Regions from separate parts of the Corynebacterium sp. LK2510 genome, predicted to be linked through region 2. Evidence: riboswitches for the same ligand, from Rfam matches in the RefSeq annotation. Region 2 holds a riboswitch; the other holds the start of a gene.

Region 1 (7,222 bases), on a different contig from region 2:
TACGTGGCGACGGGGATGGTCGGCGAATCGCGCCTTTACCGCCGCACCGTCGCAGGGGAGGAACTGGCGAACGCACCGCTCGACCCGGCGTTCTTCGGCGAGGGTGTCACCCGCGCCGGCGACCACCTGTGGCAGCTGACATGGAAGGACGGTGTGGCCATCAAGCGCGACGCCGAGACGCTGGCTGAGCTCGACCGCGTGACCGTCGACGGCGAGGGCTGGGGCGTGTGTTCGCGCCAGGACGAAATCATCTTCTCCGACGGCACCAGCAAGCTGCGCCGGATGGACCCCGACACCCTGGCCGAACGCGAGCGTTTCGAGGTCACCCTGGACGGCTCGCCCGTCACGGGCCTGAACGAACTCGAGTGCGTCGGCGACGACGTCTACGCCAACGTCTTCCTCACCACGGACATCTACCGCATCGACGCCGCCACCGGCGAGGTCACCGCGGTCATCGATGCCTCCGGGCTGCCCAACAACGCCACGCCGGATCCGAACCACGTGCTTAACGGCATCGCCCACATCCCGGGCACCGACGAGTTCTATCTCAGCGGCAAGCGCTGGCCCGACCTCTACCGGGTCACGTTCGAGCCCACCGGATAGACTCGCGCGCATGAGTTCACCCGCACAGAAGACCCCCGCCTGGAAGCTGCTCGCCGCGTTAGTCGCGGCAGTCGCGGTGCTCGTCACCGTGCTGTACTTCTTCCTGGAGTGGCAGAAAAACCGACCCGTCGCCCCGGTGCGCGAGGTCAGCGTGCAGGTGGTCAACGGCGCTGCGGAAAGCGACATCCCCGTCTACACCGTGTGCGAGCTCGACGCACAGTGCGACGGCGGCCAGCCCCCGTCGATGCCCCGCGATGACACCGCGGCGGTCACGGTGACCGTGCCGCGCGAGATCTCCTCGTCGAGCTGGAAGCTGCTCGCGGTCTACGACGACCCAGCGGCGAACGCAGAGCAGGTGTTCCAGTCTGGCGAGTCCACCACCGCTGAGGTCGACGCCGTCGTCGGCGACGCGCGCCTCGTGGTGGCGGAGGTGTCCGCGCTCGCGATCGACACAAAAAATGACGGGGAGGAAATCCCCGTCATTGCCACCTGGTCGGTGGCCTTCGAGTAAGACGACTTAAACGTCGAGTTCCTTGGCCACAGCGCGCAGAATCTCGGCGACCTGGCGGGCCTCCTTGCGCTCCGGGTAGCGCCCTGCCGTCAGGGCGGGCTGGACCTGGGTTTCGATGAGCGTCATGACGTCGGCAAGCATGCTGCCGAGCTGCTCCGGGTCGCGGCGGTGCACGGCGCGGCGCTTCGGCGTGTCAAGGACGGCCACGCGCAGCGCCTGCGGGCCGCGGCGTCCGGCTGCGAAATCGAACTCGATGCGCTGGCCCGCCACGAGTTCGTCAACACCGTCGGGCAGAACGGACTTGCTGATAAAGACGTCCTCATCACCGGGGTTGGAGGCGAAACCGAACCCCTTGTCCGCGTCGAACCACTTCACCTTTCCGATCGGCATCGGTGAACCTCGCTTTCATAGGGCTTTCATAGGGTCTGTCAAAAACAACAATGGTACTCCGCGCCGGTGCGGATTCCTAGCGCCGGCCGGAGACACCATGAGGCCACCGTGATGCAGATCACCCAATTGCCGCGTAACGCCCTGAGCTGCGCATCTACGCGGCAGTTCACCCTCTCCGTTAACTCTGCTTTCCCGTCGCGTGACTCAATCGTTATAAAACGCTAGAGTTGCGCCCATGCCCAACCGGGCAACGCCGAATTCTGCACCGACAGAAGCGGGGGACCCACTCCCCACGGGGTGAAGCCACCTCACGTGGCCTGGCGCCTCAGCCAGAACCCGACAGCTAACCTCGCAGGCGTTGAAGAAGAGAGGAACACAATCACTATGGGACGCCACTCCAAGAAGACCGCATCTTTTGCCACCAAGGCACTCGCCGGCACCGCTGCGGCCGCAGCCCTCACCGGCATTGTCGCCCCGACCGCCTCCGCCGCCCCGGACTCCGACTGGGACCGACTCGCACAGTGCGAATCCGGCGGCAACTGGGCCATCAACACCGGCAACGGCTACCACGGCGGACTGCAGTTCTCTGCCTCCACCTGGCGCGCGTTCGGCGGCACCCAGTACGCCCCGACCGCCAACCTGGCCACCCGCGAGCAGCAGATCGCCGTCGCCGAGCGCACCCTCGCCCAGCAGGGTTGGGGCGCATGGCCCTCCTGCTCCGCCCGCCTCGGTCTGAACTCCGCGCCGACCAACCGCGACGTTCCCGCCGCTGCTCCGGCCCCTGCGGCTCACGCAGCCCCTGCAGTCCAGGCAGTCCAGGCTTCCCCGGAAGTTGACGCCACCTACAACCAGCTCAGCTCCACGCTCGCGGCCTACAACATCCCGGTCCCGGCCGCCGTGCGCGACTCTTACGCCGCGAACCGCCACAGCTACAACACGTTCTACCAGGCCAACAAGGCGATTATCGACGCCGCCCTCTCCGGCAACGTCGGCGCCCTTCTCACCGCTGTGCGCTAAGAAGCCGCCGCACAGACGAAACCCCCGCTGGATCACCAGCGGGGGTTTAAGTCGTTGAAGCGCCTTAGCGGTTGATGCGCGTGGTCGGGTGCACGTAGCCGATCTCCTCGGCCGGACGCGGGAGCACGAGCTCGTCACCGAAGGGGCTCGAAGCTCCGGCGAGGGTCGAGGTGACCTCGGTTACCGGGTGCACGTGGGCGGGGGTGTGCGTGGGCCACGCCGGGTTCGCGCGACCGATGTTCTCAACGTCTTTAGCCATAGTCGTCATTGTTTCATGCCGGTGGCGAAAACGCACGTAAACTTACCCCCGTATGTCTGACTTTTCTGCTGCGCTCGGCGCCATGTCGGACGATGAGCTTCGCACGCTTATCGACGCCCGCCCAGACGCAACCTTCCCCACTCCCCCGTCGCTGGCGTCCTTCGCCACGCGCCTGACCCTGCCAGCGTCCCTCGCCCGCGCGGTGCGCCGCCTCAACGCGGCCGATATCGCGGTGCTCGAGACGGCCGGCAACGCGGGAGCGGAGTTCTCCCCAGTTCCACTGACACAATTGGCCGAGTTGCCACTGGATGTCGCTGGCAGCGTAGCCCGGCTGCGCGCGGCCGGTCTTGCGTACGGGCCCGACGAGGCACTGCGGCTCGCCCCGGGCGCGACCGCCGCGCTGCCGCCGGGGTGGCGCATCCTCGACCACGCCCCGGACGGTGTCGAGGAGACCATCGCCGCGCTCTCCCCCGCGCAGCGCAAGGTCCTCGACACCCTCGCTGCCTCCGGTGGCGTCGGGGTGACCTCGGCACGAAGCGGGCCCGTCGTGGATCTCGTCGACCTCGGCCTGCTCGTGCGGGCTGACGAGTCGACTGTTCGCCTTCCGCGGCCGGTGCGCGAGGTGCTGCGCGGGCAGTCCCCGCGGGTCTACCCGCTGCGCCCGCCCGAGCGCGGGGAGGCCGACCAGGTCGCCGTGGACACCGCGGCGACAGCTCAGGGACTCGACGCGGTGAGGATGCAGCGCCAGCTGCTTACACTGCTTGTCGCCTCCCCGCTCGCACTGAACCGCGACGGCAGCGTCGGCGTACGCGCGCGGGCGAGCCTGGAGAAAGCCCTCGGTTTCGACCCCGCCTTAGCCGTGACCGTCGGCGAGTCTGCCGGGCTGATCGGGCGCGGGGTCACAGACGACGGCGACGTTCTCGCCGCCACCCGCGACGGCCTGCACTGGCTCGATCTGTCCCAGTCCGACCAGTGGGCGATCCTGCTCGCGGGTTGGGCGGCGTCCCCGTGGCGCACCGATCTGACTGAGGAACAGCGTCTCCTCTCCGACGAGACGCATGCCCCGGATGTGCGCACGGCGCGCGCGGCCATTCTGCGCGCCACCGGCGGCGATGTCGTGGCGAACCTGCACTTCGAGTCGCCGCTTGTCGCCTCCGGCATGTCGCTCCGGCTCATCGACGCTGTCGGATCCGAAGCCGCCCTCCTCGGGGCGAGCGCACTGGGGTTCCTCGCCACGCCGGTCCAGGTCTTGCTCGAGGGCGGGGACGTCGCCGCCGAGACAGCACAGCTCGTCCCCGCCGAGGTCAGCACTGTCATTGCGCAGGCCGACATGACCATCCTGGCACCGGGCCCGCTCTCTCCTGCCATGGCAGCGGTTGTGGAGTCCTTCGCCGACCTGGAGTCCCCGGGTCTGGCCAGCGTGTACCGCGTGAGTGAGCAGTCGGTGCGCCGCGCGCTCGATGCCGGGCGCACCGCCGAGGAACTCGTGACCTGGCTGCGTGAGCACGCCCTCGGCGAGGTGCCCCAGGCGCTCAGCTTCGTCATCGAGGACGCCGCCCGGAACCACGGCGCGCTGCGCGCAGGCGCCGTCGGTAGCTTCGTGCGCAGTTCCGATCCCGCCCTCGTGACCGAGGCCGCGCTTCGCGTGTCTGAGCTACGCGTCGTGGCCCCGACCGTCGCGGTCAGCGAGCTGCCCCTGAACCAGCTGCTCGCGCAGCTGCGCGCGGCGGGACTGCAGCCGAGTGCCGAGGATGCCTCCGGCGCACTGCTCAGTGCTGCCCCGGAGCCGGTGCTCGCCCCGCCGACGCCGTCTACGCTGCCGCGCGAGCGCAGTGTCCCACCCGAGCACGCCGATTCCGTGCTCGCGGCATTGCGCTCGGGCGGCGACACAGAGGCGGGAGCAGGCGCTGCCGAGCAGTCCTCCATCCCCTCCACGCTGCGCGCCGCCGCACGAGCCCGCCGCCGCGTGAGAGTGGGCTATGTGGATAAGAACGGACGCGGCAGTACCCTGACCGTACTGCCCCTGACTGTCACCGCGGGCCAAGCTGACGTGGTTGATGAGGCCACCGGAAAAGTGGTGCGCATCGCGCTGCCGCGCGTGACCAAGGCCGTGCCGGCCACGTAACCGTTTCGGGAAAGGAACCCATGCTCGACGGACCGCTGATTGTCCAATCAGACAAGACCGTGTTGTTGGAGACGGCGCACCCGCAGGCGGGTCTTGCCCGCGCGGCACTCGCCCCGTTTGCGGAGCTCGAGCGCGCCCCGGAACACGTGCACACCTACCGGATCACCCCGCTCGCACTGTGGAACGCACGCGCCGCGGGATTCGACGCGGAAACCGCCGTGGACGTGCTCGAGCGATACTCGCGGTTTCCCGTCCCCCAGGCCCTGCTCATCGACATCGCCGAGACCATGGCGCGCTACGGTCGCCTGCGCCTGGTCAAAAGCCCCGCCCACGGGCTCACGCTGGAAGCCGACGACCGCGCCCTGATCACCGAGATCACCCGGCACAAAAAGATCATTCCGCTGCTTGGCTCGCTTATCGACGACACCACCGTCGCCGTCCACCCCTCCGAGCGCGGGCGCGTCAAGCAGGAACTGACCAAGATCGGCTGGCCCGTCGACGACCGCGCGGGCTACGTCGACGGCGAGTCCCACCCCATCGCTCTGGACACCACCGGCTGGGAGCTGCGCGACTACCAGCAGTACGCCACCCAGTCGTTCTGGGAGGGCGGCTCGGGCGTGGTCGTCCTGCCGTGCGGGGCGGGCAAGACCATCGTCGGCGCCGCGTCGATGGCGCAGGCCCAGACGACGACGCTGATCCTGGTCACCAACACGGTCGCCGGGCGGCAGTGGCGCGACGAGCTGCTGCGCCGCACCACGCTGACTCCCGAGGAGATCGGCGAGTACTCCGGCGAGCGCAAGGAGATCCGCCCAGTCACCATCGCCACCTACCAGGTGGTCACCCGCAAGACGAAGGGCGAGTACAGGGCGCTCGAGCTGTTCGACTCCCGCGACTGGGGCTTGATCATCTACGACGAGGTCCACCTCCTCCCCGCGCCGGTGTTCCGCATGGCCGCCGACCTGCAGTCGCGCCGCCGCCTCGGGCTAACCGCCACCCTGGTCAGGGAGGACGGACGCGAGGACGACGTGTTCTCGCTCATCGGGCCGAAGCGCTACGACGCGCCGTGGAAAGAACTCGAGATGGCCGGCTACATCGCCACCGCTGAGTGCGTGGAGGTGCGCACCACGATGGACGAGGATGAGCGCATGGTCTACGCCGCCGCGGAGACCCGCGAGCGGTACCGGGTGGCGGCGACGTCGTCGCGCAAGCTTGGGGTCGTCGATAAGCTGCTGGCGCGACACGCCGGCCAGCAGACGTTGATCATCGGCGCTTTCCTTGAGCAGCTCGAGCTAATCGCCGAGCACGTTGGCGCGCCGCTTGTCGACGGCTCCACGTCGAACAAGAAGCGCGAGGAGGCGTTTGCGAAGTTCCGCTCCGGGGAGCTGTCCACGCTCGTGGTGTCGAAGGTGGCGAACTTCTCCATCGACCTGCCGGAGGCAGCCGTGGGCATCCAGGTGTCGGGCACGTTCGGTTCGCGCCAAGAAGAGGCCCAGCGCTTAGGCAGGCTGTTGCGCCCGAAAAGCGATGGCGCGGAGGCGACCTTCTACACCGTGGTCGCGCGCGACACCCTCGATGCGGAATACGCCATGCACCGGCAGCGATTCTTAGCTGAGCAGGGCTACGCATACCGGCTGGTGGACGCCGACGACCTGTGACGGGCCTATAGAATGAGCGCCATGAGCGAGATGAAGGTGTTCCGGTTCGACGTCGACGAGGACTACGCCAAGCAGCACAACGAGCTGCTGCGCGACACCCGCTACCTCGTGTGGTCCGGCATCGCCCTGTTCGTTCTCTCGGTCGCCGCGGGAATCGCGGTGTGGTTTGTTGTTTTGCCCGACTCCCCGTGGCGTGTGCTTGGCTCGCTCGGGCTCGTCCTCTTCGGCGTGATGATGCTGATTGTGGGTCTTCTTATCCCGCGCTCTGTGGGTTCCGCGCAGTCGCTGTACAGCGCCCACCCGCTCGCCCCCGCCGTCGTCGCCGAGCGGGGTGCGACCGACTACACGTTGCTAGCTCTAGTCAACGGCAACGTCGACCCGGACGCCCCGCCCGCATGGGCCCTGACCGCGCGCACGGTGCGATCGCTGCCGCATACTGACGGGGTCGTGGGGACGAAGGTTCCCGTGGCCGCGGTGGGAGGGCAGCGCTCCATCCACGACACGTCGCGCTGGCAGATGATCACCCCGATGCCCATCGCCTGGGGCACCGCCGATCCAGCGGTGGTGGACGCCGCTCGCGCGGCAGTGCCCCGCGACCAATGGCACCTGCTGGAGAAAGGGCGCGCACGCCTCGCCGAGATCAAAGAGGCTAAAAATAATTT
Region 2 (7,222 bases):
GTTTTCGGACTCCGCAAGTGGTTTACCGTGACCATCCTCCTCGGCGTGATCTTCCTGGGCCTCGTTGCCTTCGAGTGGACCGAGATGGTGCTGCACGGTGTGACCCCGCAGGCTAGCGTGTACGGCTCGATGTTCTACATCATCACCGGGTTCCACATGGCCCACGTGACCGCCGGCATCCTCGCCTTCGTGGTCATCTTGCTCCGTATCTCCAAGTCGAAGTTCACCCCCGCCCAGGCGACCGCCGCAATGGCGACGTCCTACTACTGGCACTTCGTCGACGTTATTTGGGTCGGCGTGTTCATCACCCTCTACCTCGTTCAGTAGGTACTGCCGCCGAAAGGCGGTACGTGATGCACTAGCAGTCTTTCGAATACCTCTCAATAGTCGATAAAGGGAAAATGATGGAAAACACCCCAAAGAAGACGCGGAGCCGCCGCAAGATGCGGCGCACCGTCGCCGGTGCTGCCGCACTGACCTTTGGCCTGACCGGTGCGGGCGTGCTCGCGACCGCTCTCGCGCCGAACGCTCAGGTTGCCACCGCACAGCGCGATGAGCAGGCAATGATCCAGGAGGGTAAGGACCTCTACGACGTCGCCTGCATCACCTGCCACGGCGCGAACCTGCAGGGCGTCGAAGGCCGCGGTCCCTCCCTGATCGGTACCGGCGAAGGCGCCGTGTACTTCCAGGTCAACTCCGGCCGTATGCCGATGATGTCCAACGACGCTCAGGCTGAGCGTAAGAAGCCGCGCTACACCGAGTCCCAGGCGCTCGCCATGGCCGCCTACGTCGCCGCCAACGGCGGTGGCCCGGGCCTGGTCTACAACGAGGACGGCACGCTCGCCATGGAGTCGCTGCGCGGCACCAACTACAACGGCCAGATTCAGGCCGGCGACGTCGCCCGCGGTGGCGAACTGTTCCGTCTGAACTGCGCTTCCTGCCACAACTTCACTGGTCGCGGCGGCGCGCTGTCCTCCGGTAAGTACGCACCGCCGCTCGATCCCGCCAACGAGCAGGAGATCTACCAGGCGATGCTGACCGGCCCGCAGAACATGCCGAAGTTCTCCGACCGCCAGCTCACCGCTGACGAGAAGAAGGACATCATCGCCTTCATCAAGTCCTCCAAGGAGACCCCGAGCCCGGCTGGCTACGCGCTCGGCGGCCTCGGCCCTGTGTCTGAAGGTATCGCCATGTGGGTCATCGGCGTCTCTCTCGTCGCTGCCGCTGCTATCTGGATTGGATCGCGCTCATGAGCAATGAAGTGAACAAGAACTACACCGAGGCGGAGCTCTCGAAGCTCAACAATGCCGAGCTCGCGGCTCTGGGCACCGAGCTTGACGACGTCACCGTTGCCTACCGCAAGGAACGCTTCCCAGTCGAGGGCGACCCGAGCGAGCGCTCCGCCGCCCGCAACATCAACACCTGGCTCATTATCTCCGTGGTCATGGGCCTCGCATTCCTCGCGGTTTATCTGTTCTGGCCGTGGGAGCCGCGCTTCCACGGTGACGAGGGGCTGTGGCTCTACACCGCCTACACCCCGTTGCTCGGCCTGACCTCGCTGCTGGCGCTCGCTTCCCTCGGAATCGCGATCATCCAGTACGTGAAGAAGTTCGTGCCCGAGGAGATCTCGGTGCAGCGCCGCCACGACGGCCGCTCCAGCGAGCTCGACCGCCGCACGACCACGGCCCTGCTTAACGACGCCTGGGAGACCTCGACCTTCGGCCGTCGCAAAGCAATGCAGGGTCTGCTCGGTGCAGCTGGCCTCCTGACGGGTCTGATGATCATTGCGCCGCTCGGCGGCATGATCAAGAACCCGTGGCGCCCGCGCCACGAGCTTAACTACTTCGGCGACGGCACCCTGTGGACCCACGGCTGGACCCTCGCGGATCAAGGCGTCAAGGTCTACCTCGGCCGCGACACCGGTGCGATCGCCGAGCTGCACGAGGGTGCAGCCGGTTCTCACTACACCACCGCCGGTGTCTCCCGCCTGGTGCGCATGCGCCCGGAGGATCTCGACGCCGCGTCCATGGAGACGGTGTTCCCGCTCTACCCGGACGACGTCAACGACGGCGCCGAGTACGATCCGACCCGCGACGTGTATGAGAACCACATGCACTCCATTCACGGGCCGCGCAACTCGGTCATGCTGATCCGCCTGCGTTCGGAGGACGCCCGCCGCGTCGTTGAGCGTGAAGGCCAGGAAGACTTCCACTACGGCGACTTCTACGCCTACTCGAAGATCTGCACCCACATCGGCTGCCCGACCTCTCTCTACGAGGCGCAGACCAACCGCATCCTCTGCCCGTGCCACCAGTCGCAGTTTGACGCGCTGCACTACGGCAAGCCGGTCTTCGGCCCCGCCGCCCGTGCACTGCCGCAGCTGCCTGTGACGATTGACGAAGACGGATACCTCGTTGCCAACGGGAACTTCATTGAGCCCGTGGGCCCTGCATTCTGGGAGCGTAAGTCCTAATGAGCACTAAACTCGCACAAGCCGCGGATAACGTTGATTCGCGCTACACGGTCTCGGGATTCCTTCGGCCCCAGCTGAACAAGGTCTTCCCGACGCACTGGTCGTTCATGCTCGGCGAGATGGCGCTGTACAGCTTCATCATCCTGCTGCTGACAGGCATCTACCTCGCCCTGTTCTTCGACCCCTCTATCACCAAGGTCATCTACGCCGGCGACTACCTGCCGCTCAACGGCGTCGAGATGTCGCGCGCTTACGCGACGGCACTCGATATCTCGTTCGGTGTGCGCGGCGGCCTGTTTGTCCGCCAGATGCACCACTGGGCCGCGCTGATGTTCATGATGGCGATGTTCGCCCACATGATGCGCATCTTCTTCACCGGCGCGTTCCGTCGCCCGCGTGAGGCGAACTGGGTCATCGGTGTCACCCTGATCCTGCTCGGCATGGCCGAGGGCTTCATGGGTTACTCCCTGCCGGACGACCTGCTCTCCGGCGTTGGCCTCCGCATTATGTCCGCCATTGTCGTTGGTCTGCCGATCATCGGCACCTGGATGCACTGGGCTATCTTCGGCGGCGACTTCCCGTCCGACCTGATGCTGGACCGCTTCTACATCCTGCACGTGCTGATCCTGCCGGGCATCATCCTGGCATTGGTCGCAGCACACCTCCTGCTCGTCTGGTTCCAGAAGCATACCCAGTTCCCGGGACCGGGACGCACCGAGAACAACGTTGTCGGCATCCGCATCATGCCGGTTTTCGCCATCAAGGCGATCGGCTTCATGTTCATCGTCTTCGGTGTTCTCGCAGGTATGGCCGGTCTGACCACCATCAACGCCATCTGGACGATCGGACCGTACAACCCGTCGCAGGTCTCCGCGGGTTCCCAGCCTGACATCTACATGCTGTGGACGGACGGTGCTGCCCGCGTCATGCCGGCGTGGGAGCTCTACCTGGGCAACTACACCATCCCGGGCGCGTTCTGGGTGGCCCTGCTCTGTGGCGCACTCGTGGCACTGCTGTTCGCCTACCCGTTCATCGAGAAGGCTGTCACCGGCGACGACGCCCACCACAACCTCCTGCAGCGTCCGCGCGACGTTCCGGTGCGCACCGGTATCGGCGTCATGGGCATCGTGTTCTTCCTGCTGCTGACCATCTCTGGCGGCAACGACCACATCGCGCACTTCTTCGAGATCTCCTTGAACGCGATGACGTGGTTCGGCCGCATCGGCCTGATCATCCTGCCGCCGCTGGCGTACTTCATCACCTACCGCATCTGCATTGGTCTGCAGCGCTCCGACCGCGAGGTCCTGGAGCACGGCATCGAGACCGGCGTGATCAAGAAGCTGCCGAACGGTGCCTTCGTTGAGGTCCACCAGCCGCTCGGACCGGTCGACGAGCACGGCCACCCGGTCCCGCTCGAGTACGCAGGCGCTCCGGTGCCGAAGCAGCTCAACCAGCTCGGCTACGCCGACTCCGAGACCATCGGCGCCTTCAAGTCCGCTGAGATCGGCGTCACGGAGCGTGTTCGGGATGCCAAGCAGCGCAACCACCACGACGAGATCGAGACGCTGCGTGCTCTCGAGCAGTCGAAGGACGCTACCGACCGCGACGCCACCTACGGCGATGGTCGCCCGCGCTACTAATATCTAGCGTCACCAATTGCGGTCTGAGACCCCCTCTCCGGAGGGGGTCTTTTCACGTCTGGGGACTGCGATCGCGGCCCAAAGATCTGCAATGTGACCAAGCGCACAGTGTTTGCTATATGTCGAGATTGCCGAAGGGGCGACTTCGTAAAACGGGAATCGCATACGGATAACGTTGCAGCTCAGCGGTGATTAACTCGTTATTTCAGGCGTCAACGTTGGGGAGACTTGGGCGCTGATTTCCTTCACTAATGCGCGCCACTGTTTGATTACAGGACGATAACGCGTGTCGGGTTGGACAATGTCTGTATCCATTTCGTAATCTTACCGAGACATTGCGGCAGCCAATGAGAAACAGCTGTCGGCAATTCGCACAAGAACATATGAGCCGAATCCGCGGCAGACCGACTTCATACCCTTTGAGGTCGACGCTGCGGAGCCGGGGACCCGCAGGGCCTAGGCCCGCCTGGGGTGAATGGATGTGAGGATGCCGCCAAGGAGCGGCACGGAGCAGTCCAAGGCTGATTCTCAAGCCCAACCCGACAGCTAACCCGGTAGGCATCAGAGATGATATGGAGACTCTTTTCGTGGCTAAGCACCGCCGTCAGACCAACAACGTTGCCCGTAACGTTGCCGCCGCAACCGCAGTTGCCGCCAGCGCCACCCTCATCGCCCCCGCAGCTGCGGGTGCCGTCGAGGTCCGGGTGCCCAACAGCCCCGCCTCCTTCGAAGTGCCGAACATTGAGAACGTCCCCGGCATCGCTAACGTCCCGGGTGTTACCCAGTGGATCCCGTCCCTGGCCGACGTCCAGGGTCAGCAGCAGGCTAACTACAACGCTGCAGGGGCAGTGGCACAGGTTGCCCCGCAGGTGACCAACGGCCAGCGCATTGTCGAGATCGCCCGCACCAAGATTGGCTCCCCGTACGTTTACGGCGCCGCTGGCCCGAACGCCTTCGACTGCTCCGGCTTCACCTCCTGGGTCTACTCCCAGGCTGGCAAGGCTATCCCGCGCACCTCCCAGGCCCAGGCCGGTGCCGGCCAGCGCGTGTCGCTTGACCAGCTGCAGGCCGGCGACATTGTCGCTTTCTACGGTGGCGCCTCCCACGTCGGCATCTACACCGGCAACGGCACCATCATCGACGCACTCAACAGCGGTGCCCCGGTTGCTGAGCGCCCCCTCAACATGATGCCGATTCACTCCGCAGTGCGTTTCTAAGCTGTCTGGATCCACTCCACCCACTTCACGCCTGACGGTGCGGGGTGGGTGTTGTCGTTGGTGTCCTACTCGGGGGGGCGACGACCTGCGGCGAAGCGTGACCCAGGTTACGGCTTGACCTCACCGGCATGACCGCTATAGTTGGGTAACAGTTTTGTAAAGATCTGGTGCTCGTCCCGTCGCTGGCGGCAAGCATGCAACCTGAAAGAGGAGCTCGTGGGCAAGCATTCCCTCGCATCTCGCGGCCGTTCGTTCCGTACTCCCGTCACCGCCCTGGCATGTGGTGCCATCATCGTTTCTGGAGTACAGCCGTTGGCGGTAGCCGACGAAGTAGACACCTTGATCGCAGAGATGGACACTCTCTCCCATGAGGCGACCGGCAAGGCCGAGGAACTCAAACAAACGGAAGACGAGATCGCGGTTGCAGAGTTGCGTCTCGAGGAGCTGCGCGTGCGCGTCGGCGCCGCCAAGCGCGAGGTGGAGGAAATTAACATCGCCCGCGGCCTCGAGCGGGACACCGTTAACAGCATCGCGGCATCGCAGAACCGGACCACGCGTTCGGACCTCGTCATTAATAGCCTGGGGGCCGAGAACCCGCAGAAGCTGATCGACCGTGCGGCGTACCTCGATTCGATCATCCGTAAGTCGGAGCGCGCGCTGAGCGACCTGCAGCGGGTAAACGAGCAGGCCGCGGAGAAAGCCAACGAGGCCAACATTGCGGTTGCGGAGACCGAGTTTCAACGCAACCAGCTCGACGCGAAGCGCAGCAAGCTGGAGCGCGAGCGCGGTGAGCTCGATCAAAAGGTTGCAGAGATTGTCGCCAGGGTCGACGGCCTCACCCCGGAGCAGCGAGCTCGCTGGGAAAACAAGGACAACCCGATTGCCGCGCCCGCAGTAGTGCTGTCGGGTGCTGGCGCCGGCATTGTTGGCGCCGCGATGGCTCAGCTCGGAAAGCCGTACGGCTGGGGTGCCTCCGGCCCCGACGCGTTCGACTGCTCAGGCCTGATGGTGTGGGCGTACGCCCAGAACGGCACTGCCATCCCGCGGACGTCGCAGGCCCAGCTCGCTGGGGGCACGCCGGTGTCTCTTTCCGAGCTCCAACCGGGCGACATTATCGGCTACTACCCGGGTGTCACCCACGTGGGCATGTACATCGGCAATGGTCAAGTTGTCCACGCCTCCGACTACGGCGTTCCGGTCCAGGTTGTCGGATTGAACTCCATGCCGATCCAAGGCGCTGTCCGGTACTAAGCACCGGCAATAGACAACCCAGGTGAGTATTCTTCTTGTCACGAATGACTTCCCGCCCACAGTGGGCGGGATTCAGTCGTACCTGAGGGACTTCGCTGCTGAAGTTGTCCGCCACGCCGGCACAGACAACCTCATCGTCTTCGCGTCGACTCACGACGCAGCCGCTGCGGCACAGTGGGACGCGAGCGTGGACTACACAGTGATCCGGGCGCGGCAGAAGGTGTTGCTGCCCACTCCCGCCGTGCGCGCGCAGATGCAGCGCATCATCCGGGAATTCGACGTGGATACCGTGTGGTTCGGTGCCGCCGCGCCGCTGGCGGTGCTGGGCAGCGCGGCACGCTCCGCCGGTGCCCGGCGGGTGGTTGCGACCACCCACGGGCACGAGGTTGGTTGGTCCATGGTGCCGGGCGCGCGCAGTGTCCTGCGGCGCATCGGGGACTCCTCCGACGTGGTCACCTACATCTCCCGCTACACGCTCGGCCGGTTCCGGCCAGCCGTGGGGGAGAAGACGCAGTATGTGGCGCTACCCTCCGGGGTTGATACCAACTTCTTCCGTCCAGCCACAGCAGCGCAACGCTTGGCGACGAGACAGCGCTGGGGCCTCGGCGAGGCGCCAGTCATCGTTTGTGCATCCCGCCTGG

Evidence for each region. Region 2 has a riboswitch for cyclic di-AMP ahead of VVR41_RS03830 (C40 family peptidase). Riboswitches for the same ligand answer to the same signal wherever they lie in the genome.
Region 1: another riboswitch for cyclic di-AMP. It lies ahead of VVR41_RS05275 (resuscitation-promoting factor Rpf1 domain-containing protein); the one in region 2 lies ahead of VVR41_RS03830 (C40 family peptidase).

The regions. Positions count from the first base shown of each region.
Region 1 covers NZ_JAYWLR010000006.1:105,907-113,128, forward strand. Annotated here, with positions in the region: gene VVR41_RS05260 (glutaminyl-peptide cyclotransferase) at 1-603, shown strand, start outside; gene VVR41_RS05265 (DUF2771 family protein) at 614-1,114, shown strand; gene VVR41_RS05270 (cold-shock protein) at 1,121-1,504, opposite strand; cyclic di-AMP (ydaO/yuaA leader) riboswitch at 1,746-1,877, shown strand; gene VVR41_RS05275 (resuscitation-promoting factor Rpf1 domain-containing protein) at 1,889-2,521, shown strand; gene VVR41_RS05280 (hypothetical protein) at 2,586-2,780, opposite strand; gene VVR41_RS05285 (helicase-associated domain-containing protein) at 2,833-4,905, shown strand; gene VVR41_RS05290 (DNA repair helicase XPB) at 4,926-6,560, shown strand; gene VVR41_RS05295 (DUF3239 domain-containing protein) at 6,582-7,222, shown strand, end outside.
Region 2 covers NZ_JAYWLR010000004.1:63,373-70,594, reverse strand. Annotated here, with positions in the region: gene VVR41_RS03850 (heme-copper oxidase subunit III) at 1-327, shown strand, start outside; gene VVR41_RS03845 (cytochrome c) at 405-1,253, shown strand; gene VVR41_RS03840 (ubiquinol-cytochrome c reductase iron-sulfur subunit) at 1,250-2,473, shown strand; gene VVR41_RS03835 (cytochrome bc complex cytochrome b subunit) at 2,473-4,113, shown strand; cyclic di-AMP (ydaO/yuaA leader) riboswitch at 4,490-4,689, shown strand; gene VVR41_RS03830 (C40 family peptidase) at 4,701-5,330, shown strand; gene VVR41_RS03825 (NlpC/P60 family protein) at 5,547-6,581, shown strand; gene VVR41_RS03820 (glycosyltransferase family 4 protein) at 6,604-7,222, shown strand, end outside.